DNA from 2 places in the Albibacterium indicum genome. Region 1 is predicted to be linked to the other one. Evidence: riboswitches for the same ligand, from Rfam matches in the RefSeq annotation. Region 1 holds a riboswitch; the other holds the start of a gene.
What was found. Region 1 has a riboswitch for S-adenosylmethionine ahead of D3P12_RS08975 (hypothetical protein). Riboswitches for the same ligand answer to the same signal wherever they lie in the genome.
Positions count from the first base shown of each region.

Region 2: linked by a shared signal. The riboswitch ahead of metH (methionine synthase) and the one ahead of D3P12_RS08975 (hypothetical protein) in region 1 are both predicted to bind S-adenosylmethionine.

Region 1 covers NZ_QRGB01000001.1:1,985,366-1,993,534, forward strand. The annotation lists gene pckA (phosphoenolpyruvate carboxykinase (ATP)) at 1-949, shown strand, start outside; gene mnmE (tRNA uridine-5-carboxymethylaminomethyl(34) synthesis GTPase MnmE) at 946-2,304, shown strand; gene rhuM (RhuM family protein) at 2,337-3,311, shown strand; gene D3P12_RS08970 (hypothetical protein) at 3,484-3,780, opposite strand; SAM-I-IV-variant riboswitch at 4,102-4,197, shown strand; gene D3P12_RS08975 (hypothetical protein) at 4,247-4,489, shown strand; gene D3P12_RS08980 (Fic family protein) at 4,571-5,668, shown strand; gene D3P12_RS08985 (hypothetical protein) at 5,926-6,357, shown strand; gene D3P12_RS08990 (DUF6079 family protein) at 6,354-8,169, shown strand, end outside.
Region 2 covers NZ_QRGB01000001.1:1,040,460-1,048,628, forward strand. The annotation lists gene metH (methionine synthase) at 1-3,151, opposite strand, end outside; SAM riboswitch class I at 3,241-3,347, opposite strand; gene D3P12_RS04795 (formylglycine-generating enzyme family protein) at 3,483-4,643, shown strand; gene D3P12_RS04800 (DUF4833 domain-containing protein) at 4,618-5,193, opposite strand; gene D3P12_RS04805 (hypothetical protein) at 5,210-5,776, opposite strand; gene D3P12_RS04810 (S41 family peptidase) at 5,923-7,542, shown strand; gene der (ribosome biogenesis GTPase Der) at 7,544-8,169, opposite strand, start outside.

The DNA of each region.
Region 1 (8,169 bases):
AAAGGTTCTATCCATGCATTGTTCGGCAAATACCAATGTCAACAACGAAACAGCACTTTTCTTTGGCTTATCTGGTACCGGGAAAACGACTCTTTCTTCAGACGCCGGTCGCCATCTGATTGGCGACGATGAACACGGATGGAGCGATGAAGGTATTTTTAATTTCGAAGGAGGATGTTATGCTAAGTGTGTTAATCTTGAGGCAGAAAAAGAACCTGAAATATACAATGCCATTCGCTTTGGATCTCTGTTGGAAAACATCAATTGCTTTCCCGGTACACGTGTTCCTGATTACAAAGATACAAGCAAAACCGAAAACACACGTGTAACCTACCCAATCGATTACATCGAAGGGGCGGTTAAGCAAAAAATATCGGCCACACCGAAGAATATATTTTTTCTCACTGCCGATGCCTTTGGTGTCATACCACCCATTTCCAAATTGACAACCAAGGAGGCTATGTATCATTTCATTTCCGGTTATACCGCTAAAGTAGCTGGAACCGAAGTAGGTATTACCGAGCCGAAGATGGTATTCTCTGCCTGTTTCGGAGAGGCATTTATTCCATTGCACCCAACCAAATATGCTGAACTACTAGGTGAGAGAATTGAAAAAGACAACATCAATGTCTGGTTAGTGAATACAGGTTGGGTAGCAGGGCCTTATGGTGTTGGCCGGCGCATCCAGTTACGTTATACCCGAGCAATGATTCGAGCCGCGATGGCGGGTGAACTGAACGATTCGGAATACCAAAGACATCCTATTTTTGGTTTGCAGTTTCCGACGACTTGTCCAGGTGTACCTTCAGATCTACTCAATCCCGCTAAAACCTGGTCATGCCAGCAAGCCTACGAGGAACAAGCTAATAAACTCGCTAAGGCTTTTGACGAGAACTTTAAAAAATACGAAAGTGGGGTAAACTTAAATACCCTATCTTTGCGTGTATGAACGCAAAGCAAACCATTGTAGCATTATCAACACCCTCAGGTAGCGGCGCATTGGGCGTTATACGCTTATCCGGTCCTGAGGCTGTTGACATTGCCAATTCTGTTTTTAAAGGCAAAGATCTTCGCAAGCAAGCTAGTCACACACTCCATTTTGGACTTGTTATGGATGGTGAGTCCATTCTCGACGAGGTCGTTATTGGTATCTTTCTCGCTCCAAAGTCATATACCAAAGAAAACGTAATTGAAATCAGTTGCCATGGTTCCAGCTATATTATCCAACGCATTATTGCATTGCTTATTGAAAACGGAGCTCGCGCAGCCAAGCCTGGCGAATTTACTTTGCAAGCATTTTTAAACGGAGCGTTTGATCTCAGCAAAGCAGAAGCAGTAGCGGACCTGATAGCTTCCAATTCCAGAGCCTCACATGATGTTGCTATGCAGCAAATGAGAGGAGGTTTTGCCAATGAACTTCAGGGACTGAGAGAGCAGCTCGTTCATTTTGCGTCGATGATTGAGCTTGAGTTAGACTTTGCAGAAGAGGATGTTGAGTTTGCCAATCGCGAACAATTAAGGGAGCTTATCCTTCAGATCAATCGCGTCATTACCAAACTTATTTCCTCTTTTGAATTGGGGAACGTTATCAAAAACGGTATCCCAATTGTCATCGCCGGAAAACCCAATGTCGGGAAGTCAACCCTGCTTAATTCCCTTCTTAATGAAGAACGGGCTATTGTGTCTGACATAGCCGGTACTACGCGAGATACCATAGAAGATGAGATTAATATCGGTGGTGTTGTTTTCCGTTTCATTGATACCGCCGGTATCCGCGAAACTGCAGACCTGATTGAAGCCAAAGGAGTTGAACGTACGCTGGAAAAGATGAAACAAGCTAAGCTCATTATTTATATGACCGATGCCACACAAGATTTTAGTGACATTGCACAACAAGTAAAAGGGCTTGATAACCAAGACATACCATATATTGTTTTAGTCAATAAAGCTGAATTGCTGACAGCAGAGCAAAAAGAACACTTAAAGGAACTGCCTGTTCACTTTATTTCAGCCAGAGAGCATGTTGGCGTTGAAGAGCTCAAAGAAAGCCTTTTGGAAACCGTGAATGTTAGCGGAATAGATACCAACGAAACCATCCTTACCAATATACGCCACGTCGAAGCTCTCAAAAGTACCGAGGCATCTTTAAATCGTGTATTGGAAAATATCGATAACCCCATCACATCAGACTTCCTTGCCATGGACATCAAGCAAGCACTGCATTATTTAGGTGAGATTGTAGGGGAGGTGACCACCGATGACTTGCTTGAAAACATCTTTTCGAAGTTCTGTATCGGCAAATAAACGAGAAACTATTTGTGACTGAATTTTAAGTAATGAAGAACCAGATTGAAATATATCAAGCCAAGGATGGTCAAACACAGATTGAAGTAACCTTTGAGAAAGATACTGTGTGGCTTAGCCAACAGCAGATGTCTGTATTGTTTAACCAGACTAAGCAGAATATAAGCTTACATATTAATAATTGTTTTAAAGAAGGGGAGTTGGCAAGGAATACAACTGTCAAGAAATCCTTGACAGTTCAAACGGAAGGAACTAGACAGGTGAAGCGTGCCATAGAGCATTATAATCTCGACGTAATTATTTCAGTTGGCTACCGTGTGAAATCCCAACAAGGTACCCAATTCCGTCAATGGGCAACCCAGCGATTAAAAGATTATCTTGTACAAGGCTATGTCATCAACGAAAAACGTTTAGCTCAGAAGCAGCAAGAGGTTCAGACTCTTAAAGATGGTATCCGTATATTGAGTCGTGCGATCGAGGGAAAAATAGGAGAGATTGAATTGGATTGGCTGGAGCATTTTGCCAAAGGATTGGAGTTGTTGGATGATTATGACCATGAGCAGTTGGATGGTAAGGGGTTGACCACACGTTCAGCTAATTACCCCGAATCAGCCGATTACGAAAAGATAATCGATACGATGAGAGTGGACTTTGATTCTGCAATCTTTGGTAAAGAGAAAGATGGTAGTTTTCAGAGTGCTATCGCGCAAATTTCAAAAGGATTCGGCGAAGAAGATTTCTATCCATCCATTGAGGAAAAGGCAGCCACGTTATTATATTTGATTGTCAAAAACCATGGTTTTGTCGATGGGAATAAACGGATAGCAGCAGCCTGTTTCCTGCTTTTCTTAGAGAAGAATGATTTGCTATATGCTCAAGACCAGAAGCCTATTATAAGCAACGAAGCCTTGGCCAGTCTTACTTTGTTTGTTGCTTCCAGTAAACCCGAAGAAATGGAAACCGTAAAGAAACTTATTATTAGTGTGCTCAATCGAAATCAGAAGTAATAAGCTGTACGCCATTTGTACACCTTTATCTTTGTAATTAATTGATTTATAGTGTGTTTTTACTTTTTGTATCGGAAAGTAGTTGCATATTACTGGATATAACTAGATATTAGTAAATAAATATAAAGCATTGAAGATGAATTATTTTCAATGCTTTATTGTTTGTAATGCATTAGTTTTGAAACGATGCATTTTTAATGGTTTTGTACGTGGTTTGTATTTTTTGATTTCGCCACGTACCCACAACCTTTCGGCAAATATAGTTGCCACAGATACATTTTTCATCTGTCAGTTCATATGGAAGATTAACGTATAGACTATTGGTAATAGGTGCATCGGGGAAATCTGCTTTTATTTTTTCTATCTGATCCCCTCTTTCATAGGCTATGATAATACGCTTAACGATTTGCTGATCAATGTATTTTAATGCGATGCTGTCGTAGGGATAATAAAAGTTTTCTTGTGCCATTTTGGATTATAATTCGAAAAATAAAAAAGGCGTGAAACTAAAATCATGTCCTTAACTGTGGTCTGCGACAACCAAACAACCAGACAGACTTAGCCCACGCCCATTATGAGGCACGGGCGTAAGTCTATCCTTTGGTGGTTGTTTAAGTGAAGGTCGCAGTTTCAGTTAAACCACAAGGATAGCTTACGCGATTTCGTTTAATAAATTATTAGTGTAAAGATAAGGAAAATTGAGTGATTTAATTGATATGTAGCAGTCAATCACTGTCAATTTTAGCGCGATTTTTGCTTCAAATAATTAATTTCTATCTTTAGGACATAATTCAATCATCAAGAGTACAATTATGTACACCAACCGAGTTTAACCAACCACGGTGGTCAATCGATGAGGGCTGTTCAGTCAAAATTTTGGTCACTCCCTTAGTCTTTATGATTGATACTATTTAATAATTTAAAGTATCAAAACAATGAAAAATTTAATTGAAAAATTTGAATCTGAATTAGCAACGCTATCAGATGAGCAATTAGTAGCGCGTTTTAATCGTGAGGTTGGTAATCGTGGATGGGTGAGCGCCCGTGCCTATTTTCTTGAGGCGTTAAGAAATCAGTTTGAAAATCGTGGAATAGATTATTCTTTTGTCAAGAATGAAAGTGGTGGTTTTAATCTTAATGCTAAAGTGATTCTTAGGGAGGGTAAATTAATTTTTTAGTTCTATTGAGCCGATTATTCCCTTTAATCGGCTCAAATTTTTGTTATATTTGAGTTGAATGTTTATTTAAATCGGCTCAATATGTATAATTGGCAATATAAAGACTGGCCTAATTTTAGGTTTACGCTTGAAAGTCTACAAACGATCTCCATTTCTTTTGCTGAAGAGTTGGGGGTGGTAAATGGTTTAATTACAGGTTTGAATGATGATTTGAAGCAGGAAACTATTATTGAGATTCTTATTTCTGAAGCAATTAAATCCTCTGAAATTGAAGGAGAATATATGAGCCGTATCGATATGATGTCCTCCATCAAACGTAATTTAGGTTTGCGATCAGATATTAAAGTTACGGATAAACGTGTAGCGGGTATGGCAAGATTAATGACCGAGGTTCGAGAGTCATACCTTAATGATTTGTCTCTTGACATGATTTTGAACTGGCATAAAATTTTGATGGAATCATTTTTGACGATAAATGCGGGACAATGGCGTGAGGGATCAGAACCTATGCAAGTTGTTTCTGGAGCTTATGGACGTGAAGTGGTGCATTATGAAGCGCCTCCTTCAGAAATTGTAGCTCAAGAAATGCAGACTTTTATACATTGGTTTAGTAATGATAATTTAAGTCATTTAGATAAGATCAGTAAAGCCATCGTCAAATCAGCTATCGTACATCTATATTTTGAAAGTATTCATCCTTTTGAGGATGGTAATGGTAGAATCGGTAGAGCATTAGCCGAATATACATTGTCACACACATTGCAAAGTCCAGTATTGTTGTCGATATCCAAAGTTATAGAAAAGGATAAGAATCAATACTATGACGCTTTGAAAGCTGCACAATCTACATTGGATATTACAGATTGGATCCTTTATTTCGGAAAGGTAATTTTAACAGCTCAAATAGAAGCAAAGCAGTTGGTTGAATTTACGGTGAAGAAGGTTAAGTATTTTGATAGTTTCAAGCAATTATTGAACGAAAGACAACAGAAAGTGATTAATCGCATGTTCGATGCTGGTGTTGAGGGTTTTCAAGGCGGCATGACTGCAAAAAAATATATGGCTATCGCTAAAACTTCTAAAGCTTCAGCAACGCGTGATTTACAACATTTGAATGAAATAGGTGCATTGCAAGTTTTAGGAGCAGGGCGTTCAGTTCGATATGAATTAGTTTTTTAAGTTTGAAAAAACCTGTTTATGATTAATCTGGTGAAAATAGACTTTGGCTTTAACGATTTGATTACTAATACATAAAGATAGTTATTAGTAAATAAAAACGGTTTATTACGGTTTCCCGTATTTGTAATTTGTTATTATTATTGATTTTTATTGATTACTATTCCTTAATATGATTATTTTAGACTACATTAATTTAATGTGCCTTTATAATATTATTTAATCAAATATTTGAATTTTAACATTTCCAATTAATTTCCATGATTGACTGTAAAGATAAAATAGTTAGTTTTCTTAATTTGATTCCACGCAACAGACTGATTATAAGTACTGATTTTTTTGATACGGAAAAGGTAAATTGGATGAATATAGGAAAATTATTAGCACACGAATTAGGTAATACGGATAAGAGTAAAATAGTTTTCAGAATTAATCAATTACTTGATGATGTTATTGTGAAAAACAAAATTCAACATAAGGAGTTCGGTGAAACAATTGCAATTGAAAATATCGGATTACTCCTTGAACCTGAATTGAAATTTAACGTAGAAAAATTTTTATCAGATTACTCTCAAAATAATACCTTGATTTTAAAATGGGAAGGAGAGATTGATACCAATCAACTTTACTTCTTAACAAAAAATGATAACCATAAAATAGACTTAAATAACATAAGCCACATCGTGATATGAAATACAATGAACTAATTAGTTTTGAACCCATAACTGAAGTTGTTAAGTTCAACAGAACTAATGAATCAGTATACCAGCAGAATCTTGTAAAAACATTTGTTTTTTCATCTACTTTCAAAGATATCCTAATTCCTTTAATGGTACGTAATCTCGACTTGGAATATACAGAAGAAAGTTTCGGTTTACAAGTGGTAGGTAACTACGGTACCGGTAAATCACATACCATGTCTTTAGTTTCTTTGATTGCTGAAGATGAATCCTTAGTAGAATTGGTACAAGACGAAAAAGCTAAAAACGAACTAAAAAAGATTGCAGGTAAATTTAATGTTCTACGATTCGAATTAGGACATACGATTTCCTTATGGGAGATTGTAACATACAAATTAGAAGAGTATTTAGAGTCGATAGGAGTACCATTTTCATTTGAGAGTCTTGGTGCTAAATCATTTTTAGAAAAGCTTCAGTTGATGATGGCAGAATACGAAGAGAAGTATCCAAATAAAGGGCTTCTTATCGTAATAGATGAAATGCTAGCCTACCTTAAAGGTCGTTCTGGCTCTCAAGATCTAAATCAAGACTTAGCGGTTCTTCAAGCGTTAGGGCAAGCTTGTGATAAATCAAAATTTAAATTCATTTTCGGGGTACAAGAAATGATTTATCATTCTCCTGAGTTTCAATTTCAATCTGAAATGTTACAAAAGGTAAATGATCGATACAAAGATATTTTGATTACAAAAGATGATGTGTCTTTTATCGTAAAAAATCGTTTATTACGTAAAGACGAACATCAAAAACAAAAGATTAAGAAACATCTTGATAAATTTTTACCATTCTTTACGGATATGCATGCCCGTACAGAACATTATATTGATTTGTTCCCTGTACATCCAAGTTATTTCGAAAATTTCGAAAAAATTAGAATTGGTAAAAGTCAACGTGAAATTTTAAAAACATTATCCAATCAATTCAAAGATTTATTAGATCAAGAGATACCATCAGATAATCCTGGTTTATTAACGTATGATCAATACTGGAAAGATATATCGAATGATCAATCAATGATGTCTGAACCAGATATCAGAAAAGTGAAGGAAGTAACCGATACAGTTTACGATAAAATCGAGACCTACTTCACTGGGGTTAGAAGTTCTAAAAAAGATATTGCGACAAGAATTACCAATGCTTGTGCCATTAAAATTATTCAGCACGAATTACAAAAACAAAACGGTACCAATACTGAATTATTGGTAGATGATTTATGCTTAACAGATAAAAATGCTTTTGATAGAGATTTCCTAATCGATATTATTGATTCTGCTGCAAATCAAATCATTACAGCAACTTCTGGTCAATATTTTGATAAAAATAATGACAATGGTGAATTTCACCTAAGAATTGAAGGAGGAATAAATTTCGATCAGAAAATCAAAGATTATGCAGCGACAATGTCTGATAATCAAAAGGATGAATACTTCTTTAAATTCTTAGAAGTAAACCTTCCACTTGATTATGATACCTACAGAACGGGGTTTAAAATTTGGTCTCATGCCATCGAATGGCAGTCGCATAAAATCTATCGCGAAGGATACATCTTCTTTGGTAATCCAAATGAGAAATCAACGACACATCCGCGCCAACATTTCTATATGTATTTTATGCCAATTTTTGATGATACTAAAAAAATCAAAAATAACGAAGAGGATGAAATCTATTTTACTTTCGATAATATTTCGAAAGAATTCAAAGACTACATCACTTTATATGGCGCAGCTTTAGCATTAGAAGTAAGAGCAGATAGTTCGCAAAAACCGA
Region 2 (8,169 bases), 940 kb from region 1:
ACAAAGCATAATGTGGTTCGCCAGGAACTTTTTCAGATTGCTGTCTCAACGTATGAATCCTTGTGAGAACTTCAGTTCTTGAATCATCCGTGTAAAGCTCGATGTCGTCGCCAATATTATTAGCTGGCCAGAAACCGATTACACCATTTGCCGTGAGGAGATTATTATCCACCAGGTTTCTTAGCATTTTTTTAGCGTCGTCGAATAATTTAGTTGCTTCTACCCCGACTACTTTGTCTGTTAATATCCTCGGATAGCGTCCTCGCAGCTCCCATGTATGGAAGAATGGAGTCCAATCTATATAAGGTTCGAGCTCTTCAAATGAAAAATTATTAAATACTTTTGTTCCAAAAAATGTCGGTTTTGGTGGCACGTAGTCCATCCAGTCCGTTTGGAACCTGTTTTTTCTTGCTTCTTCAATACTTACATAACGCTTGTCAGATCGTTTTTGTAAATGTGCTTCGCGTGTTTTCGTATAATCTTCATGAACAGTTTTGATATACTCATCTTTAGTGGCCGCATTCAGCAGATTGGTACAAACGCTTACACTTCTTGATGCGTCAAGTACGTGGACAGTTGGCCCAGAATAATTAGGGGCTATTTTTACGGCTGTATGAATCCGTGAGGTTGTTGCACCGCCGATAATAAGCGGGAGCTTCAACCCATTTCGATCAGCTTCTTTTCCGAAATTGGCCATTTCATCTAGTGACGGTGTGATGAGTCCGCTAAGTCCTATAATATCCGCATTCTGCGCAATCGCTTCATCGATTATTTTTTGTGCCGGTACCATGACTCCTAAGTCGATGACCTCAAAGTTATTGCAGGCAAGCACTACAGCCACGATGTTTTTGCCGATATCATGGACATCACCCTTAACGGTTGCCATCACAATCTTCCCTGCATTCTTCCTTTCGGATTGATCTTCGTTTTTTAGCTTCTCAGCTTCGATAAACGGAAGTAGATAAGCTACTGCTTTCTTCATTACCCGCGCAGATTTAACTACCTGGGGTAGGAACATCTTTCCGGAGCCAAATAAGTCACCAACGACATTCATCCCGTCCATTAGCGGCCCTTCAATAACTTCTAACGGTTTATCATATGCCAATCGTGCTTCTTCAACATCATTGTCCAGATAATCAATAATACCCTTTACCAAAGCATGAGATAGGCGTTCTTGTACGGTGCCTTTTCTCCATTCTTCTGATTTCTCAACCGTCTTCCCCTTGCTTTTAATAGTTTCGGCGAAGTCAACCATCCTTTCTGTTGCATCATCACGACGATTCAATAGAACGTCTTCGATGTGAACGAGAAGAGTCGGATCAATTTCTTCATAAACCTCCAGCATCCCTGCATTAACGATCCCCATGTCAAGACCAGCCTTTATCGCATGGTACAAGAAAGCTGAGTGCATCGCCTCGCGTACAACATTATTGCCACGGAAAGAGAATGAGATGTTACTTACACCGCCGCTGACATGTACGAGGGGAAGGTTTTCTTTTATCCATCGTGTTGCTTTGATAAAATCAACCGCATAATTGTTATGTTCTTCAAGACCCGTAGCAACGGTTAATATATTGGGATCAAAAATAATATCTTGGGGCGGGAAGTCAATGGATACCAATAATTTGTATGACCGCTCACAGATTTCTATCCGGCGCTCAAAAGAATCAGCTTGGCCTGTTTCATCGAAAGCCATGACGACGACGGCAGCGCCGTAATCCATGACTTCACGTGCATGCTGGAGAAACTCTTCCTCTCCCTCTTTTAGGGATATCGAATTAACGATACCTTTTCCTTGAAGACATTGTAATCCAGCACGAATAACCGACCATCGTGATGAATCGATCATGATCGGAAGCTTAGCAATGTCAGGTTCAGATGCTATCAAGTTGAGGAACTTGACCATCGCCTTTTCGGAGTCAAGCATTCCCTCGTCCATATTAACGTCAATGATTTGAGCACCACCTTCAACTTGCTGACGGGCAACGGCAAGCGCTTCTTCATATTTGTCATTTAAGATGAGTTTAGAGAACTTGGGCGAACCCGTAATATTGGTTCGTTCTCCAATGTTGATAAACAGACTTTCCGGTTGTACTGTCACAGCCTCTAAGCCACTAAGTCGTAAGTAGGCCTCAGGTTTTGGCGGTTTTCGAGGCTTCCCTTTACTGGCTCTTTCCAGAATGCAGGCTATGTGTTCGGGCGTGGTGCCACAACATCCTCCGACGATATTGACAAATCCATTTTGAATAAAATCATCTAAAAGGTGAGCCGTATCATGAGCTTGTTCATCGTATTCACCAAATTCATTGGGTAAACCTGCGTTTGGGTAGGCGGAAACAAAAAACGGAGCCTTTTGGGCGAGTTCCGCAATATGCGGTCTCATCTCTTTAGCGCCCAAGGCACAGTTTAGGCCAATACTCAAAGGATTGGCGTGACTTAAGGAATTCAGAAATGCTTCTACGGTCTGACCTGATAAGGTTCTCCCGCTAGCATCTGTGATGGTTCCTGAGATCATGATTTCCAGTTGATTATCACGATTTAACTTCCCGTTTTCATGGAGTTCTTTTTGATATTTTTTTATAGCATAGATAGCCGCTTTTGCGTTAAGCGTATCAAAAATGGTTTCGATAAGCAGTAGATCCGCACCTCCATCGACTAAGCCACGAACTTGTTCGTAGTAAGCATCCACTAGTCCGTTAAATGTGACTGCTCTGAAACCGGGATCATTTACATCAGGCGAAAGCGATGCTGTCCGGTTGGTAGGGCCGATCGCTCCGGCAACGAAACGAGGCTTGGATGGGTCTGTGGTTGTGAATTTTAATGCAGCTTCTTTTGCTATCCTGGCACCTTCGAAGTTTAGTTCGTAGACCAGTTCCTCCATCTGGTAGTCAGCCATCGATATCTTTTGAGAGCTGAATGTGTTTGTTTCGATAATATCGGCACCCACCCTTAAGTATTCTTCGTGAATCTGGGCGATTATCTGTGGCTGCGATATGTTTAACAGATCATTGTTCCCTTGCACATCACATGGATGTTCAGCAAATCTTTCTCCGCGAAACGACTTCTCATCCAATTTATGACGTTGAATCATCGTTCCCATCGCACCGTCAATAACTAAAATTCGTTTTTTTAACGCTTCTCTTATACTCATTTTCTGACAACAAAATCCTTAATATCAGTATTTTAAGGAAAGTAAAATAAAATGCTTTTTTATTAGAGGAAGAGCGGGAGAAGTTCCGCAGCTTATCTTTCCTGATATATCTAGAATCAGGTAGAATGTAGCACCTTGTAAGTACAGGTTGCCAAGACTTCTTCGGGTCTAATCCCTCCGTCTTTCTCTATAAGCAAGACAAAGGTGCTAATTATTTTTGATAATTTTCAATTTTAACGGAATACTATTTCGGTATCATTAACTAAATGCGGGTTTAGTTAAACAATTTTTGTTAATTTGGAAGCGTATTGAGTTAATTCCATTGAATGTTATGATAAAAGTATATCTAATACCTTTCTATATACTGTTTGCTGTTACCTTGGCAGCCTGTAATCAAACGGCTGATAACAAACAAGGGGAGAATAGTCAAGACAGCTCGCACGTTGGTCATGATCATACAGCTGTTGGGCATAACCACGATCAATGTGTTGCGGATGGAATGCCGTCTCGTGGAGCTGCTATTGCGAATGCTACACCAATTGTCCAAGGCATGGGATCCGATAATGCCAATATGGTTTACATCCAAGGCGGTACTTTTACAATGGGATCTAATGAGTTTGCGGATAGCAAGCCGCTTCATGAGGTACATGTCAATGGTTTTTGGATGGATGAACATGAAGTAACCAATAGACAATTTTCGCGCTTTGTGCAGGCAACGGGTTATCAGACAGTGGCAGAGCGACCACTCGACCCTAAAGATTTTCCCACAGTGCCACTCGATTTATTAGTTCCCGGCTCAGCTGTTTTTACCCCTCCGGCTAATCACCCCTCACTTAATGATTATACAAACTGGTGGAGCTATGTGGCAGGTGCCAGCTGGCGTCATCCCGAAGGACCTGGAAGTACACTTGAAGGGCGCGAAGATCATCCTGTCGTTCATATTGCATACGAAGATGCTGAGGCTTATGCAAAATGGGCAGGTAAGCGGTTGCCGACTGAAGCAGAATGGGAATTTGCAGCTCGGGCTATGAGGGAAAATGATAAATATTATTGGGGAAATACGATGAAACCCGGAGGGCAATGGGTAGCTAATATTTATCAGGGAAGCTTTCCAATGAAAGATACAGGCGAGGATGGTTTCGTTGGCACTGCACCTGTTAAGTCATTCCCAGCGAATGCCATTGGTATATACGATATGGATGGAAATGTTTGGGAATGGTGCTCAGATTTCTATCGGCCTGATTACTACGAAAACAGTCCAGCAAACAATCCGAAAGGGCCAAGCGATAGCTATGATCCTTCTGAACCCAATATGGTAAAAAGAGTTCAGCGTGGCGGATCATTCCTTTGTAATGATCAGTATTGCGAGCGTTACATTGCGGGTAGTAGAGGGAAAGGGGAGGTGAGTAGTGCAGGGAATAATTTGGGTTTTAGATGTGTAAGTGACGATCCTGCTCCGGAGCGACCTACTTCGGAGAAAAGCGGTGGGTGATTTTTGACTTGTTGGTGGGGTCATAACCCAAAACTTCTATATATTGTACATTGGGTTTAAAATAGGAACCTCCATCAATGCGGACGAAAATTCTTTTAAGGACAATTTCTTTGTTGTCGACTGCCGTATAGGCTTGATATTTATTCGTTTTCGGATTAAACCTTACTGAAATTTCTAAGTCTTTGTAAGCTTGCAACCGTATATCATATTCCTGATCTCCCGTTTTGGTATGGTGAACTCCATATGCAAATTTGCGCTGGACAAAGCTAAGGCTGGTTCGCTTTCCGCCTTCTGCATAACGGATCCAATGAGCTTTAACGGGTTGATTCTCGTCGATTTCGTCATCTTTCATATTTACGCTGTAAATAACCGTGTTGGTATTTGGGTCCCGTTGAAGATAAAAAAGCTGTTTGCTCTCATTCGGTACAGGTAAGCTTTCTTTTTCGACTAATCGGTCGATTGCTTCATCTCCTCGATCTTGCGCATAATTGTCTTCAACAATCACCATAGGTCCAATAAGTACGAATAAAAAAATGACGATCATTCTCATAGGCAGTATTATTAATTTAGGTTAATCTGTTCTGCATATTATTTTCAACTGTATGAAATAGTTGAATAGGCTTTAATACTCGCCAGCTTAATTCATCAAAATTCCCGCCAAAATTTATAAAATAATCAATATCGGCTTGTCGAAATTCTTCAATAACATGTTGTCGGAAGTTAATTCCCACAATCCAACCGTCATCGACATCCTGAAACCACTCCTCGTAATAGCTATCATCTGAGCTGTGAAAGTTGAGAATATTTTCCCCTATAAGAATAAATTTCGTAATGTCGTCCGCAAGCATTAAGTCGATTACCTCGCGTTTCAATAACATGATATCATTGTCAATCGCGTCATTCCATTCGCCTATCATTTCGATAATCGCAAAGCCTTGTTCATAATCTGTGTATAGAATTTTCAAATAAAGTGTGTCTGATCCGAAATAATCCCATTGTGGGTGTAAGAGAAAATTATATACTTTTTTGTCGTATTCAAATTCGCTATATTCCTGGTTATAGAACGGTGAACGTTCGTCCTCTGATGATATATAATCATCCCGCCAACGATAAAATGGTTCAATTTCATGCATACCTAAAGATACTAAAATTATAAATTGACTTTCTTTGTTATTCAGGAAAATATATAATAACAGGGAAACTCTTCTTTTATTTGTTGTATTGTTTGTTTTTTATTAAACTACAGGGAAGAAACCTTATTTTTGTTTGATAGTTGTCTATGCAAAACTCTACTAAAAAGAACCTTTTATTTGCGCTCGCGTACGCCGTTGTTTTGGCGATAGGAATTCTTTTGGGGCAAAATTATGCTGATGAAAATCAAACAGTAGGCAATAATAGTTTTATTCCTTTAGGTCTCACGGATAAAACAGGGAAGGTACAAAAAACATTGCAGCTGATTCAAGAAAGATATGTTGAAAAGGTTGTCCTAGACACGCTTCAGGATGCTGCAATAACAGAAATGCTTACGCGTTTGGATCCACATTCAAGTTATCTAGCTCCTCGTCAGGCCAAGGCAATTGCAGAAAATCTTTCAGGGTCTTTCGATGGTATTGGTATTGAGTATTTCTCTGTTAATGATACATTGATCGTCACGGGTATGGTTAGTGATTGTCCAGCAGAAAAGGCTGGAATACTCCGAGGTGATAAGTTGATCTGGATTAATGACTCTCTGATTGCTGGTGCTAATCGAAGTCGGCAGGAAATTTCTGACTTAGTGAGAGGCAAGCGGGGCACTACATTGAATGTTTGGGTCAGTCGTTCAGGAAAAGAGATTGAAAGCCCTATTCAGATTAAGCGTGATAAGATTAACGTTAGCACGATAGACGCTGCTTACATGATGCAGCCTCGCACGGCTTATATTAAAATCAAACGCTTTGGGGAGCATACCTCAGAAGAGTTTGAAGCTGCATTAAAAGCCTTAAAGAAGAATAATTTTGACAAATTGATTTTAGACCTTCGAGAGAATGGCGGTGGATACTTTTATTCTGCTTTAGCTGTAGCGGATCAATTTTTTCCACCTGATAGTCTGTTGGTTTATACCGACGGAGCCAATGAAGAGCGAACCGACTATTATTCTACTCCTAATGGTTTATATGAAAAGGGTGATTTAGTTGTTTTAATCGATGAAAATTCTGCATCATCAAGTGAGATAGTAGCTGGTGCCGTTCAAGATCTACATCGGGGAGTCATTATCGGTCGGCGATCATATGGGAAAGGTTTGGTTCAAGAGCAGTTTGATTTTGGTGACGGATCTGCTTTAAATCTTACGGTCGCAAAATACTATACCCCTTCGGGCCGTAGTATACAGAAATCCTATAAAAGAGGAAATATTAACTACTTTAATGAGCTTAACCAACGTTTTCTGAGTGGCGAGCTGACTAGTCAGTCGATCCAGCAAACAGATTCGATCAGTCCAGACGGTGATGTTTATGAGAACGGTTCTGGTAAGCTAATTACCATATCAGGAGGCATTATGCCTGATATTTATGTTCCCATGGATACGACAGGCCTAACGCCGTTTTATCATGTCGTTCAGGAGCAAGATTTAATAAGAAACTTTATCTACCATCGAATGATCGACTCACCACCTTCTTTTGCTGTAGAAAATTTTATAGAGGATTATGAAATTCCGAATACTGTGTATCGGGATTTCATTCGTTTTGTACGGGAAGAAAATGTTTCCGTTAGCTTAGCGGAGTCCAACTTGTCGCGTAGCATCATTGAAGGTGATATGAAGGCAATATTGGGTAAATTTTTCTTTGGTAATGAAGCATGGTTTAAAGTTCGAAACCATCAAGACCCCACTATTATGCGAAGCTTACAAGTCCTGAATAATTGAACTATTTTTGTCTGAAGAAAATATCAATCGGAACGCCTTCAAAGCCGAAGTTATCGCGCAGTTTATTTTCAATAAAGCGTTTATAAGGATCTTTTACGTACTGTGGCAGATTGCAGAAGAATGCAAACATAGGTGATTTTCCACTGATCTGAGTGATATACTTAATTTTGATATACTTTCCTTTGGTAGCAGGAGGGGGATAACTTTCGATAATAGGAAGCATTACGTCATTCAGTTTCGAAGTGGAAATTTTCTTCGTTTTATTTTCGTAAACTTTTGCAGCTGTCTCCACCACCTTCATAATCCGCTGTTTTTCGGTCACAGACGTGAATATAATAGGCACATCCGTAAATGGCGCGATCCTTTCGCGGATAAGTGCTTCAAACTCCTTCGTGCTTTTATGGGTTTTCTCAATTAAATCCCACTTGTTGACGACAATGACGATGCCTTTTTTGTTTTTCTGAGCTAAGTGGAATATGTTGATATCTTGCGACTCGATTCCCTCGGTTGCGTCGAGCATAAGTAAGACCACATCGGCTTCCTCAAGTGCTTTAATTGTCCGCATAACGGAGTAAAATTCAATATCCTCCCGAACTTTCCCTTTTTTTCTTAATCCAGCCGTATCAA